Regions from separate parts of the Ensifer sp. PDNC004 genome, predicted to be linked through region 2. Evidence: riboswitches for the same ligand, from Rfam matches in the RefSeq annotation. Region 2 holds a riboswitch; the other holds the start of a gene.
The links. Region 2 has a riboswitch for thiamine pyrophosphate ahead of thiC (phosphomethylpyrimidine synthase ThiC). Riboswitches for the same ligand answer to the same signal wherever they lie in the genome.

Region 1: it holds a riboswitch for thiamine pyrophosphate, as region 2 does, so the genes downstream of both, thiB (thiamine ABC transporter substrate binding subunit) here and thiC (phosphomethylpyrimidine synthase ThiC) in region 2, are expected to answer to the same signal.

What each region holds. Positions count from the first base shown of each region.
Region 1 covers NZ_CP070353.1:3,042,941-3,050,020, forward strand. The annotation lists gene JVX98_RS22975 (RNA polymerase factor sigma-32) at 18-884, shown strand; gene JVX98_RS22980 (M48 family metalloprotease) at 1,087-2,598, opposite strand; gene thiQ (thiamine ABC transporter ATP-binding protein) at 2,899-3,618, opposite strand; gene thiP (thiamine/thiamine pyrophosphate ABC transporter permease ThiP) at 3,615-5,240, opposite strand; gene thiB (thiamine ABC transporter substrate binding subunit) at 5,248-6,276, opposite strand; TPP riboswitch at 6,328-6,446, opposite strand; gene JVX98_RS23000 (GNAT family N-acetyltransferase) at 6,580-7,065, shown strand.
Region 2 covers NZ_CP070352.1:1,400,696-1,407,775, forward strand. The annotation lists gene JVX98_RS06195 (Zn-dependent hydrolase) at 8-1,246, shown strand; gene JVX98_RS06200 (hypothetical protein) at 1,347-1,883, opposite strand; gene thiC (phosphomethylpyrimidine synthase ThiC) at 2,255-4,078, opposite strand; TPP riboswitch at 4,169-4,297, opposite strand; gene JVX98_RS06210 (sigma-54 dependent transcriptional regulator) at 4,395-5,759, opposite strand; gene JVX98_RS06215 (ATP-binding protein) at 5,763-7,080, opposite strand, start outside.

The sequences.
Region 1 (7,080 bases), on a different replicon from region 2:
CAGTCACGGAGTGATCGATGAAGACTCTCACTGCAGACCGGCGGATGATCAAGATCGCGATGGAGGCGCCGTATCTCGAGCGCGACGAGGAGCACAAGCTGGCGCAAGCCTGGCGAAACGACAACGATCAGGAAGCCCGCAACAAGATCGCCATGTCGCATATGCGCCTGGTCATTTCGATGGCCGCAAAGTTCCGCAATTTCGGCCTGCCGATGGGTGACCTCGTCCAGGAGGGCCATATCGGTCTCCTGGAGGCGGCAGCCCGTTTTGAGCCGAGCCGCGAGGTTCGCTTCTCGACCTATGCCACCTGGTGGATCCGGGCGTCGATGCAGGACTATGTCCTGCGCAACTGGTCGATTGTCCGCGGTGGCACCAGCTCTGCGCAGAAGGCCCTGTTCTTCAACCTTCGGCGCCTTCGTGCCCGGCTTGCCCAGGGTGACAGGCAACTTACATCGCAGGCTATGCATGAGGAGATTGCCGCTGCCCTCGGTGTCAGCATCGCTGACGTGCAGACGATGGATGCGCGGCTTTCCGGCAGCGACACCTCGCTGCAGGCGCCGGTCGGCGGCAGCGATTCCGATGGCGGTGAACGGCTCGATTTCCTCGCCAGCGACGCGCCGTTGCCGGACGAGCAGGTGAGCGAGATGATCGACGGCGAACGGGCCCGCGTCTGGCTGCGCGATGCGCTGGGAGCGCTGACGGAGCGCGAGATGCGCATCATCCGCGCCCGGCGGCTGACGGAAGAAGGGGCGACGCTCGAAGAGCTCGGCATCGATCTCGGAATTTCCAAGGAACGCGTGCGGCAGATCGAAACCCGGGCCTTGGAAAAGCTCCGGGCAGCCCTGGCGACGAGAGCGCCGGCGCTGACCGCGGGCATTCATTGACCGTCTGACGCCGCCACGCCAGTGCTGTGCTCGGCGACCCGGCACTGAGCCGGGCTTGCAGTTCTGCGCGTTGATGGCTTGGCAATGAGACGATTGGCGCTGGGCTTTTTGGCAATCGTAGAGGCACCCAACGACGCGCTTGTCTAATAGACGGCAGGCAGTCACGCGCGCACCAACGCGCTGCAACCGCGCCCACCTCACGCTATTCGGAAACGATCTTCACCTTGTCGCCCGGCTTTATCGTCGAGCTGACCTGCATCGCATTGATCACCCGGAAGAGGTCGAGCTTCCGGTCGGTTCCCATCATGCGGGCCGACAACGTGGTGATCGTATCGCCGGGCCGGACGGTCACGACCCGGATCCGCAGCGGCTTCAGCGACTGTGTCTCGGCGGCCGTCATGCGGCGGAACGAGGTGCGCAACTGGTTTGCGGTCGGCTCAAGCGCGTTCGACCCCTTGGGCACGGCGGTCAGGAAGCGGTAAATCCGCGTATCGATACGAATGACCGTCACGTCGAAATCCCAACGGTCAGCGGAGGCGCGCGCTGTTGCGGCTTCCAGGCCGTTGACGCTGATCTGCCGGATCGTATCGGGCTTGAGGCCCGTGACCCAACCACTGGCGATATAGTCGGTCAGGCTTCGGCCGCCCGTGTCGGCGACGCCGTCGAAGCGCACGGCGATGTCGCCGGCGCCGGTTGCCAGCACCGCCTCGGCCTTGTTGTCGATCTGGAATCCGGCGGGCACGTCGAAGCGGATGCCGAGTTGGCCGTGCAGGAAGGTCTGGCCGCGCACATAGCCTTCTTGCGGGCTGTCGCCATAGAGCAGGCCGTCGATACCGGCGAGATAGTAGTCGCGCCCGCGGTCGCCACTGGTGCCTTCGGGACCGAAGGCACGGGCATGCCGGCGCGCGAGATCGACACGCTGGGGCGCGTTCGGGTGGCTCGACAGGAAGTCGAGGCTCTGGTCGGATTCCGGATCGACCGCCGTGAAGCGGCTATAGGCGGCCATCGAGTCGAGGAAGCGCGCGGCGGCATAGGGGTCGTAGCCGGCCTCGCCGAGCATGCGCACACCGATCACGTCGGCCTGGAGTTCCTGGTTGCGCGAGAAGGCCGCGAGCCGGAGCTTGCCGCGGGCGAGTGCCTGCTTCCCGGCGATATCGGAGGACAGCACCTCGGAGACCACCCGGCTGGCGATCACTTCCGCTTCCTCGCGCTGCTGCCGCTCGATGCCATGGTTGGCGGTGACGTGGGCCATCTCGTGCGACAGCACGGCGGCGACCTCGGAGGCGTCGTTCGCAAGCGCGAGCAGGCCGCGGGTGACGTAGAGATAACCGCCCGGCAACGCGAAGGCGTTGATCGCCGGCGAATTCAGGATGGTGATGCGATAGGACTGTTGCGGATTCTCGGAGACCGCCGTCAGCGCGCCGGTGATGCGCGCCACCAGGCGCTCGGTCTTGGCGTCCTTGTACTCGCCGCCGTAGCTTGCGACGATACGCGGATGTTCGCGCGCGCCCAGCTGTGCCCGCGGATCGTTCTTCTGGACTTCCTCGACGATCTGCGGATTGGATGAAGGCGAAACCGTCGGCTGATAAGTCTGCTCGATCACGGATTGGCATGCGGAAAGGAGCGTGGTCGCAAGCAATGCAACCACGGCGCGTCCACGCAGCCGTCCGCCCGTCGGCGGGATCCGGTCGTGTGTGACTGTATGCCTCTCCATGCCTCAGCCCGTTTCCGTCCGTCGCTCCGCCCGCATTCTGCGGAAACGTGGAACGACAGCGTTGAAAGTCCTACTTTTTCAGCGCGGCAGCGTTGCTCTGCCGCGACCTTTCAGTCCTGGTCTTGCTGTATCTGATTTCAGCGCCACCTGCCTAGTTTATCTCGGTAGAAATAGTTGCCCCGTGGTATCACGGCAACGGATGCGGGAATATTCGCGCCTTGCCAGATATTTCGCGCGTCGCATGGCGCCGCGGTCAAATTGTGGCAACCGGCCAAGGGCGTGGTGAATCCCGTCCGTCCTTCAAGTATTGCCGAGAAAGCGATCGATCGCCGCATTATCCCGCCGCGCCAGGAAGCGGTCGACGGCGTCGTTTGCGATGATACGCCCCCGGTCGAGAAAAAGCACGCTGTCGGCCAGGGCTTTCACGTCTTCGGGATGGTGTGTGATCATCAGGATCGTGTTGCCTTCCTCCGCGTGCAGTTCGCGCAGGAGTGTGCGCATGCCGGCGCGCATGCCGGGATCAAGCGCCGCGAAGGGTTCGTCGAGCAACAGCAGCGGGCGCTTTCGCACAAGCGCCCGGGCAAGGGCAACCCGCTGGCGTTCGCCGCCGGAAAGCGTCGGCGGCAGCCTTTTCCCGAAGCCTTCGAGCCCGACGCGGCGGAGCGCGTCTTCGATCTTGTCGCGATCGGTCGCGGTCAATCGAAGCGCCGGGTCGATGCCGAGGCCGATATTGGTCGCGACGTCGAGATGGGCGAAAAGGTTGTTGTCCTGGAAGATCATCGAGACCGGCCGTTCCGACGGCGCCCGATCGGCCACGTTCTCGCCGAGAATGCGGACCTCGCCGCGATCGGGGTCCTCGAACCCGGCAATGATGTGGAGCAGCGTCGACTTGCCGGAGCCCGACGCACCGGCGACGGCGACGATGCCACCGGTGGCAATCGTGCAATCGAAGGTGAGCGCGGCCGTTTCGAAACGGACCTCGACATCGCGCAGCTCTATCGCGGGAACGGGGTGGGTCATGCTTTGCGTCTTTCCGGCCGGCTGTCATTCGCCGTGCCGAGGATGGTGAAGATCAGGCACAGAAGCCCGAGGAAAAGGGCGAGACCGGCGGCGTCGGCGGTGCGGTAGCTGCCCATGCGGCTATAGAGCAGCCAGGGCAGCGTCACCATGTCCTGGCTGCCGAAGAGGGCGACGGCGCCGAGGTCGCCGAGCGACAGCGCCATGGCGAAGGAAAGTGCCATCAGCAGCGGCTTGCGCAGCGCCGGAAAGTCGATCCATCGCAGGCGATCAAAGCCACGGATGCCAAGGCTTGCCGTCAGCCGTTCCGACCGCGCCGCATGGGTCGCCATTGCCGGCGCGAGGATGCGGTGGACGAAGGGAAGCGCCATCAGCGCATTGATCGCCACGACGATAAAGGGCGCAAAACGCGCGACATCGCCGAAGGGACGCAGCAGAAGGAACCAGCCGGCGCCGAGCACCACGGGCGGCACCAGCAGGATCAGCGAGGTGCTGGCGCCGATGGCGCCGGCAAAGCCGCGGGCGAGCGACGTCGCGTGACGCGGCGCGGTGACGGTCGCGGCTGCGCGGATCATCACGGCCGCCATGGTGACGGAGGCGAGGGCCGACGCGAGCGCGATTGCCGCGCTGGTCAGCAGCGCCCGGTGCACCGCCGGGTCGCGCGCGAGCTTCAGCAGATCGGCTTCGAGGCCGGAGGTGAGGACGGCGATCAGCGGTGCGCCAAGAAACAGAAAGGCAAGGGCGATCCAGGCGCCATCACTCAGGCGCGCGATCCTGGACGCGCCATCGAAGCGGCGCACGGTGCGGCCACCGGTCATGCCCTCTTCCGGCTCGGTCGCCAGATAACGAAGCAGGAACAGCAGCAGGCCGGTCATGGCGATCTGCAGGGCCGATAGCGCGATGGCGCGCGGCGGATCGAAGTCGAAGCGCAGCGCCTGGTAGATTGCCACTTCGATTGTGCTGGCCGCAGGCCCGCCGCCAAGCGTCAACACGAGGGTGAAGCTGGTGGCACAGAGCATGAAGACGAGGCCGGCGGCACCTGGAAGGAGGCCGCGCAGGACCGGCCATTCGATGAAACGGAAGAGTGCTCGCGACGGCATGCCGAGATTGGCGGCGCTGCGCCAATACTCGGCGGGGATGCGCTCGAGCCCGGCCAGGAAGAGGCGCGCCGCAAGCGGCATGTTGAAGAAGACGTGGGCGAGCAGGATGCCGAACAGGCCGTAGATGCTGACGGGCTGCGCGAGGCCGAGCCAGCGCAGGCCGGAATTGAGGAAGCCCTGGCGCCCCCAGATCTCGATCAAGCCGAGTGCGCCGACGAGAACGGGCAGGCCGAGCGGCAACGCCATCAGGCGCAAGAGCCAGATGCGGCCGGGAAACTGCGGCCGTCGCGCCAGCGCCCGGGCGACCGGGATGGCAAAGAGAACCGACAGCAGCGTCGAGAGTGTCGCCTGCAGCAGGGTGAAGCGGGTGACGCGCCAGATATAGGCGTCGAACAGCGCGTCATCGCTCGCGCCGCCCGTCTGGCTCAGCAAGGCGACGATCGCCAGGCCGACGAAAAGCACGAAGGCGCCGAGGCAGGCTGCCCCGGCGACCACTGTCATGCGATTTTCGCGCAGTGCGAACAATCCGGCCTCAGTTCTTGCTCATGGCGGCGAGCCATTCGTCGATCCAGGCCTTGCGGTTCTTGGCGACCTCCTCCGAAGGCAGGAGGAAGGTGTTCTCCGGCTTGACCAGCTTGTTGAAGGCGTCCGGCAGCGGCTCCTTGGTCGCTGCGACCGGCATCATCCAGTTGGTCGTCGGGATGATCGACTGGAAGTCCGGACCGGTCATGAAGGCGAGGAACTGCTTTGCCAGTTCCGGCTCCTTGGCGTTCTTGGTCATGCCGGCGACTTCGATCTGGATGTAGTGGCCTTCGGAGAAGGCAGCCGCCTGATAGCGCTCGGTGTTTTCCGCGACCATGTGGTAGGCCGGCGACGTGGTGTAGGACAGCACCATCGGCGCCTCGCCCTTGGTGAAGAGGCCATAGGCTTCCGACCAGCCGGGAGTGACGGTCAGGACGCGGTCCTTCAGCTTCGCCCAGGCGGCACCCGCCTCGTCGCCATAGACGGCCTTGACCCAGAGGAGCAGGCCGAGGCCCGGCGTCGACGTGCGCGGATCCTCGATGACGATCTTTTGTGACGGGTCACCTTCGACCAGTTCCTTGAGGCTCTTCGGTGGCGTCTTCAGCGTCTCGGTATCGTAGACGACGGCGAAGTGGCCGTAGTCATAGGGCAGGAAGGTGTCGTCGGAGAAGTTGCCGGGCACGGTGACGCCGGTTGCCTCGATGCCGTGCGGCGCGAAGAAGCCGGTCGCCTTGGCTTCGGCCACGAGGTTGGTGTCGAGGCCGAGCACGATGTCGGCCTTGGAAGCCGCGCCTTCGAGCTTCAGGCGGGTGAGAAGCTCGACGCCGTCGGCGACGCCGACGTAGTTGACCTTGCACTCGCAGGTCTTCTCGAAGGCTTCCGCAACCTTGGCGCCCGGTCCCCATTCGGTGATGAAGCTCTCATAGGTAAAGACCGTCAGCGTCGTGTCGGCCGCGGTCGCGACGCCGGAAAAAACGAGGCTTGCGGCGGCCGCAAGGGCTAGCCGGCTAAAGAGTTTGAGTTGCGATGAATTGGACATGGCGAGGACCTCTCTCCCAAAGTTCGTTGTTGCATGGGAAAAGGGCGTATCGATCCGATCGCGTCTAATCCCTCCGCCGGTATGAGCCGGATCAGGTTCCGCGGGTTGGCGTTTTTACGCCTCTCAGCCTCCGGCCGCCATGCGGTCGGGAGGCACCCCGTTAGAGCGGCAAGAGATTTACCGCTGCCAAGGCCCCAAGGCAAGCGATGTTTGCGAGGAAGCAAGGGCGCCTGGCCGGCACAACGGCGCATGTTTGCGTAAGCCGCCAACTGCGCTACACAACGGCAGCGAGGAGGAAATGTCATGCCCGATATGCTCGTTCGACTTTATGCCCTGCCGGCTGAGCCTCAGTCGAAGCTTGATCCTGGCATCAGCATTCGCCGCGCCATGGCGCCGGAGCGCCGCCTGGTCGTGTCCTGGATCGAAAAGACCTTTGGCGCCGGATGGGCGGGCGAGGCGGAAGCCGCCTTTTCCTCGACCCCGACACGCATGCATGTCGCAGTCCATGACGAAAAGATCGTCGGCTTTTCCTGCCACGACGTGACGGCGCTCGGCTTTTTCGGTCCGACCGGTGTCGACGAAGGCATGCGCGGGCAGGGGATCGGCGAGGCGCTGCTGCTTGCAAGCCTGACGGCCATGCGCGCGGCCGGCTACGGCTATGCGATTATCGGCGGTGTCGGGCCCGCGAAGTTCTACGAGCGGGTGGCCGGGGCTGTCGAGATCCCGGATTCGACCCCCGGCATTTATGCCGGCATGCTGTTCCCCGATCCGGTGCCCGAGGGGCATTGACGGTCTGACCAAAAT
Region 2 (7,080 bases):
GACAGAGATGCCATCTTCTTCCATAGATGCCGCGCGCCTGATCGGGCGTATCCGTGAGCTCGGCGACATCGGTCGCGATGCGGAGGGGCGATTGACCCGGCTCGCCGGCTCCGACAACGACAAGGTCGGTCGCGATCGTCTCGTGGCGTGGATCGAGGCGGCCGGGCTCGACGTTGCGGTCGACCGTATCGGCAACATCTTCGGCATCTGGCGCGACGACGCGAACGGCGGCGAAGCGCCGGTCATGCTCGGCTCGCACATCGATACGGTCATCAATGCCGGCATCTATGACGGTTGTTACGGCGTGCTTGCCGGATTGGAAGTGATCGAGACGCTGAAGAGCAGTGGTGCGACGCCGGCCCGGCCGATCGTCATTGCCGCCTTCACCAATGAGGAGGGTGTGCGGTTTGCGCCCGACATGCTCGGCTCGCTCGTCTATGCCGGCGGTCTGCCGCTGGAGACGGCGCTTGCGACCATCGGCACGGATGGCTCGTTGCTGGGCGAGGAACTTGAGCGGATTGGCTATGCCGGTACCGTCGAGCCGGGGTTCCTCACCCCCCACGCCTATGTCGAGCTTCATATCGAGCAGGGGCCGGTGCTGCAGCGCGAGGGCTTTGCGATCGGTGCGGTCGAGAACCTGCAGGGCATCTCCTGGCAGCGCGTGACGATCGATGGCGTCGCCAACCACGCCGGCACGACACCGATGGCGATGCGTTCCGACGCCGGTCTCGCCGCCGCCCGGGTTGGCCTGTTCCTGCGCGAACATATTGCCCGGTCGAACGCGCCGAGTGTCGCGACCATTGGCACCATGCGTTTCGAGCCCGACGCGATCAACGTCATCCCGTCGCGTGCCACCTTTACCGTCGATCTGCGCGATCCGAACGAAGAACGGCTGCAGGCGCTCGAAACGGCACTTGCGGACTTCCTTGTCCGTATCGCCGAGGAAGAGGGGGTGACGATCGCCGTCGAGCGGCTTGCACGCTTCCAGCCGGTGGTCTTCGATCAGGGCATCGTCGCAGCGATCGAGGCTTCGGCCAGCGCGCGAGGCCTCAAGAGCCGGCGCATGACCTCGGGCGCCGGCCATGACGCCCAGATGATCGCGCGCATCGCGCCGACGGCGATGATCTTCGTGCCGAGCCGCGACGGCATCAGCCACAACCCGCGTGAACACACGGAGCCGGACGAGCTCGTCGCCGGCGCCAATGTGTTGCTCGACGTGGTCGAGCGGATGGTGGGGAGTCGCTAGAGGGGTAGGGGTATTGCGCGTCCGTTGATTAAACAGGATCGATGTCGCGCTTCCCTCTTCCCATCATGCCAAGGCTTGGCCCGAGCGTGCAGACGTCGCTTCAAGGCTCTTTTTTCGTGTGACCCGCACTTTTATGGGATCCCGCATCGCCCTTCTGCCGGGTGGAAGATTCTGGCCCGCTCCCCTCGGCGGGCTCTTCCGGTGTCTGGCGGAAAAGATTGAGGAAGCTGCTGCCGCCGTGCCATACGCTGCCGGTCGGTCCGTAATCGCGCCCGTCGCGCGAAGAGTGACGCTCGCTGTCTCCACCGCTCAGGCCGCTTCCGTCGATGACGCCGCCTCCGCCGCCTGCGCCGGTCCCACCGGGCTCGCCACCCACGCCGCTACCGTCGCCGGAGCCCCAGTTGCCGCCACTCCCGTCACCGCCACCCTCGGTGCCGCCGCTCCCGACGTTTTCGCCGCCTTGGTCGCCGCCGCCCGGAGCACCTTCACCATTCCCGCCGCCGGTATTGGCGTCGTCCGCATGGGCGGCGGAAATCCAGGAAAGGCCCGCGGTAAAGCTCCCATCGCGCGGCAGGTCGCCTGCGAATGCAAGGGCCCCGATGGACAGGGCCGTCAGTCTCAGCAGGCGTGTCCTCAAGTCTTTCTCCTTGTGCGAACGGCGTTGTTGCGTCGTTCTGCAAGACCTTCTGCGCGTCATAGGACTGCAGCGCGTCGCGAATGAATTTCGCCGACAGCGACTTTTGCGAGTGCCTTGCATACCGTTCAATCGACGCGGGGACAAGCTATTCGGGTGCCGCGCAAGGTGCGGGCCCATGGCGGTGGCCGCAACACGCCGATGATCGCGGGTTCGACGGGGGGGGGGCGCATTCGTCGATTGGGCGGGTCGGAAGCGCGCCTGCCACTCCGGTCAAACCCGAACGTGAAGGAGGAGGAGACCGTTGGCGAGCACCGGGAAATCCTGCGCGAATTGAAGGGGCCGTGACCGGCCCCTTCAGTGGGCTTTGCCGCCTACTCGGCCGCGCCAGCCGCCTTTTCCACCGGCATGTAGAGGTCGCCGCCCTCGCGGTACTTCGCAGCCATCGCCTCCAGCCCTTCCTTCTGCGCCTCGGCCCGGATGTCGTGCGAGATCCGCATGGAACAGAATTTCGGGCCACACATGGAGCAGAAATGCGCGACCTTGTGCGCCTCCTTCGGCAGGGTCTCGTCGTGAAAATTGCGGGCTGTTTCCGGGTCGAGCGAGAGGTTGAACTGGTCCTCCCAGCGGAACTCGAAGCGGGCGCGCGACAGCGCGTCGTCGCGCACCTGGGCTGCCGGGTGACCCTTGGCGAGATCGGCGGCATGGGCGGCGATCTTGTAGGTGATGACGCCGACCTTGACGTCGTTGCGGTCAGGCAGGCCGAGATGCTCCTTCGGCGTGACATAGCAGAGCATGGCGGTGCCGAACCAGCCGATCATCGCAGCACCGATGCCGGACGTGATGTGGTCGTAGCCGGGTGCGATGTCCGTCGTCAGCGGTCCGAGCGTATAGAACGGCGCCTCGCCGCAGACCGCGAGCTGCTTGTCCATGTTCTCCTTGATCTTGTGCATCGGCACGTGGCCGGGGCCTTCGATCATGACCTGACAATCCTTGGCCCAGGCGATCTTGGTGAGTTCGCCGAGCGTTTCGAGTTCGGCGAATTGTGCCGCGTCGTTGGCGTCGGCGATCGAGCCCGGGCGCAGGCCGTCGCCGAGCGAGAAGGAGACGTCATAGGCGCGGCAGATGTCGCAGATCTCCTCGAAATGCTCGTAGAGGAAGCTCTCACGATGATGATGCAGACACCACTTGGCCATGATCGAGCCGCCGCGTGACACGATGCCGGTGACGCGGTCGACGGTGAGCGGGATGTAGTGCAGGCGGACGCCGGCATGGATGGTGAAATAGTCGACGCCCTGCTCGGCCTGCTCGATCAGCGTGTCGCGATAGACTTCCCAGGTGAGGTCCTCGGCAATGCCGTTGACCTTTTCCAGCGCCTGGTAGAGCGGTACGGTGCCGATCGGAACCGGCGAGTTGCGGATGATCCATTCGCGGATGTTGTGGATGTTGCGGCCGGTCGAAAGGTCCATGACCGTGTCAGCACCCCAGCGCGTCGCCCAGACCATCTTCTCGACTTCCTCGGCCATCGACGAGGTGACGGCGGAGTTGCCGATATTGGCGTTGATCTTCACCAGGAAGTTCCGGCCGATGATCATCGGTTCGGATTCCGGGTGGTTGATGTTGGCGGGCAGGATCGCCCGGCCGCTGGCGATTTCCTGGCGCACGAATTCCGGCGTCACGTGATCGGGAACGTGGGCGCCGAAGCTTTCGCCGTCGCGGACCTTCGCGCGCGCCGCGTCGCGGCCGAGGTTCTCGCGGATCGCCACGAACTCCATCTCCGGCGTGATGATGCCGGCGCGGGCATAGGCAAGCTGCGTCACTGCCCGGCCACCCGTGGCCTTCAGCGGCGCATGCTGGAACGGGAAGGTCGGTGTCAGCCGGTCGCCGCTCACAAAGCCGTTGTCTTCGGGGCGGACGGTGCGTCCCTCATAGGTCTCGACATCGCCGCGATCGACGATCCAGTTGCGGCGAAGCCGCGGCAGGCCGTCCTCGATGCGGATCTCGGCACCGTCGGCGGTGTACGCGCCGGAGGAGTCATAGACCGTGACCGGTTGCTCGCCCGAGGTCGGGTGCAGAGCAATCTCGCGCATTGGCACGCGGATATCCGGATGAAGAACGCCCGGCTTGTGGATCTTTCGGGAGGCCGGAAGCGGGCCTTGCGTGACCGCGAGGGCTGCGGTTTTGGTGGCAATATTCATGACGAGGCTCCAAGTTTGCGATTGGAGACCCAGTTCTGATGCCGGAAAGATGAAAGACGCTCCGCCAGGTGCTCACCGCACGGAATCCTGGCTTCGATATCTGCACCGTCCCTACGCCAGTATGAACTGGATCAGGTTCAACGGGTCACTGCGCTATAGCCGGCAAGCCGGCCATCCAGCAGAATCTCAGCCCCTTGCGGGACCCCCCTGGTGAATGCCTGGATCATAGCCATCGAACGGCCCGGGTCGTCAAGCGTGAATTCGCGTGTCGACAAAGATGCACCTAGTGCGTGTGTTTTCGGATTCGAATTTGGCGCTAGCGGCCGGCCTTTTCCGGTGCTGTCCGCTCGGCATAGTCGGCGCGGTTGATGCCGTGGCGCTGGAGCTTGTCGTAGAAGGTCTTGCGCGGGATGCCGAGCGCCTCGATCGTCGCCTTGACGTCGCCGCGCTGGGCGCGCAGCGCCTCCTTCAGGATCTCCGCCTCGTAGCGTTCAAGCCGTTCCGGCAGCGCGAATCCGGGCTGTTCGGTAGGCGCAATCGTTTGGCCCAGCGGACCTTCCACACCAAGCGCCACCCGCTCGGCAAAATGCGAGAGTTCACGCACATTGCCCGGCCAGGCATGCGTCACCAGATGCCGTTGTACGGCTGGAGAGATCATCGGCACGTCTCGCTTGAAGCGCTCGGCCGCCCGGGTCAGGAAGTGCGAGAAGAGCAGCGGGATATCGTCACGGCGTTCGCGCAGCGGCGGGATCGACAGCGTCACGACGTTCAATCGGAAGTAGAGGTCTTCGCGGAAGTCGCCGCGCTCCGCCGGATTGCCGAGATCGATCTTGGCAGCCGCGATGACGCGGATATCGACCGGACGAACCTGGTTGGTGCCAAGCGGCGTGATCTCGCGCGCTTCCAGAACGCGCAGCATCTTCACCTGCGTTGCCGGCGGCATCGCCTCGATTTCGTCGAGGAACAGCGTGCCGCCGCTCGCATGCTCGATCCGTCCGATGCGCTTCTTCAAGGCGCCGGTGAAGGCGCCCGGTTCATGGCCGAAGAGTTCGCTTTCGATGACCGTCTCCGGCAGAGCGCCGCAATTCAGCGCCACGAAATTGCCGTTGCGGCGGCGGCTCCAATTGTGAAGCAGGGTCGCCACCACCTCCTTGCCGCTGCCGGTCTCACCGGCGACGAGCACGTCGACATCGGTATCGGCGATGTGCCGGATCGTCTGGCGCAGGCGTTCCATGACCGGCGTCTGGCCGATCAGCGGCAGGCTGTCGCCGGCCGTCTCGGCGGCCCGCTTCAGTGCGCGGTTCTCCATCACGAGCCGGCGTTTTTCCAGAGCGCGATGCACGCTCTGCACCAGCCGGTCGGCGGCGAAGGGTTTTGGGATGAAGTCGTAGACGCCGTCCTGAAGCGCCTGCACCGCCATCGGGATATCGCCGTGGCCGGTCACCAGGATCACCGGCAGGTCTGCGTCGAAGGCTTCGATGCGGCGGAAGAAGGCGAGGCCGTCGATGCCCGGCATGCGGATATCGCTGACGACGATGCCGTCGAAATTGGCATCGAGCGTCTTCAACGCTTCGGCGGCGCTGGCAAACGGGATGACGGTGAGGCCGGCGAGTTCCAGCGTCTGCGTCATCGCCTTGCGCAGATGGGTGTCGTCATCGACGAGATAGACGGTCGGCTGCATCGCTCAGGCCCTCTTCAGGCGAACCGTGAAAACGGTGCCCTTGTCGCTGGTGTCGACGGTGATATCGCCGCCATAATCGGCGACGATCTCCTTGGAGATGGCAAGGCCAAGGCCGAGGCCCTCGTCCTTCGAGGTGTTGAACGGCGTGAACAGATCCTCGCGGATATGCGGGGGAATGCCCGGGCCGTTGTCGGCAACGACGAGCGAAACCGTCCCGGACGGGCTCTCCTCGCAGCGCACGCGGATCTCGGCATCGCCGCGCGCGCCGAGCGCTTCCAGCGCGTTCTGGAGAAGATTGATCAGCACCTGTTCCAGCCGGATGCGGCTGCCGAGCACGCGTAGGCCATTTTCCGGCAGGTCGATGACGATCGCATCCATGCGGCCGGCAAAGCGGCTGCGCAGCAACAGCATCGCCCCTTCGATCACGTCGCGCATCGGCGTCGGTTCGGCGACGAAGCGGCCCTTGCGGGCAAAGCTTCTGAGTTCGTCGGTGATGGTGCCGACCCGGTCGGTCAGTTCAGCGATGCTGACGAGGTTCTCGACCGCGGTCTGCTGCTGGCCGCGATCGAGGAAGGTGCGGGCGTTGTCGGCATAGGCGCGGATGGTCGCGACCGGCTGGTTGATCTCATGGGCGACGCCGGCCGCCACCTGGCCGAGGATCGCCAGCCGGTTCGCCTGGACCAGCTCCTGTTGCACCGCCTGCAGCTTTTCGCCGGTGCGCCGGTGGTCGGCGATCTCGGTTTCGAGATGATCACGGGCAAGGCTGAGGTCATGGGTGCGCTCCGCCACGCGGGTTTCCAGCTCGTCGCGGGCGGCGCGATCGCGCGCTGAGACGAGCGCCAGCGTCTGGCGGCGGCGCAGGAGGAAGGCGGTGAGCGCCAGTAGCGGTGCGAGAAGGGCGAGCGCAATCAGCCGGGCCTCGCGGGTTGCCGCCGAGATCGCGCCATCGAGCGGCGCCAGCTGCTCCAGCCGCCAGCTTGTGGTCGGCACCATGGTTTCGACCCTGAGGAACCGCCGCTCGCTATCGCCGGGCAGGAGCGCGCGCAACTCGCTGGAACCGTCGCTCGTCGGTTCGATGTCGCGGAAGGGCAACGGCAGCAGCGAAGCATCGCCGAACTGCAGGCTGTCGCGGATGGCGGCGACACGATCGCGCGGAATGGTCCTCGTCGTCATGAAGCGCCAGGACGGGAAGCTGGTGATCAGCACGATACCGCGCCGGTCGGTGACGTAGACCGGCTTGCCGGAGGCGAGCCATTCGGCTTCCACGTCGTCGAATTCGAGCTTTGCGACGACGACGCCGATCGGACCGTCGGGACCCTGA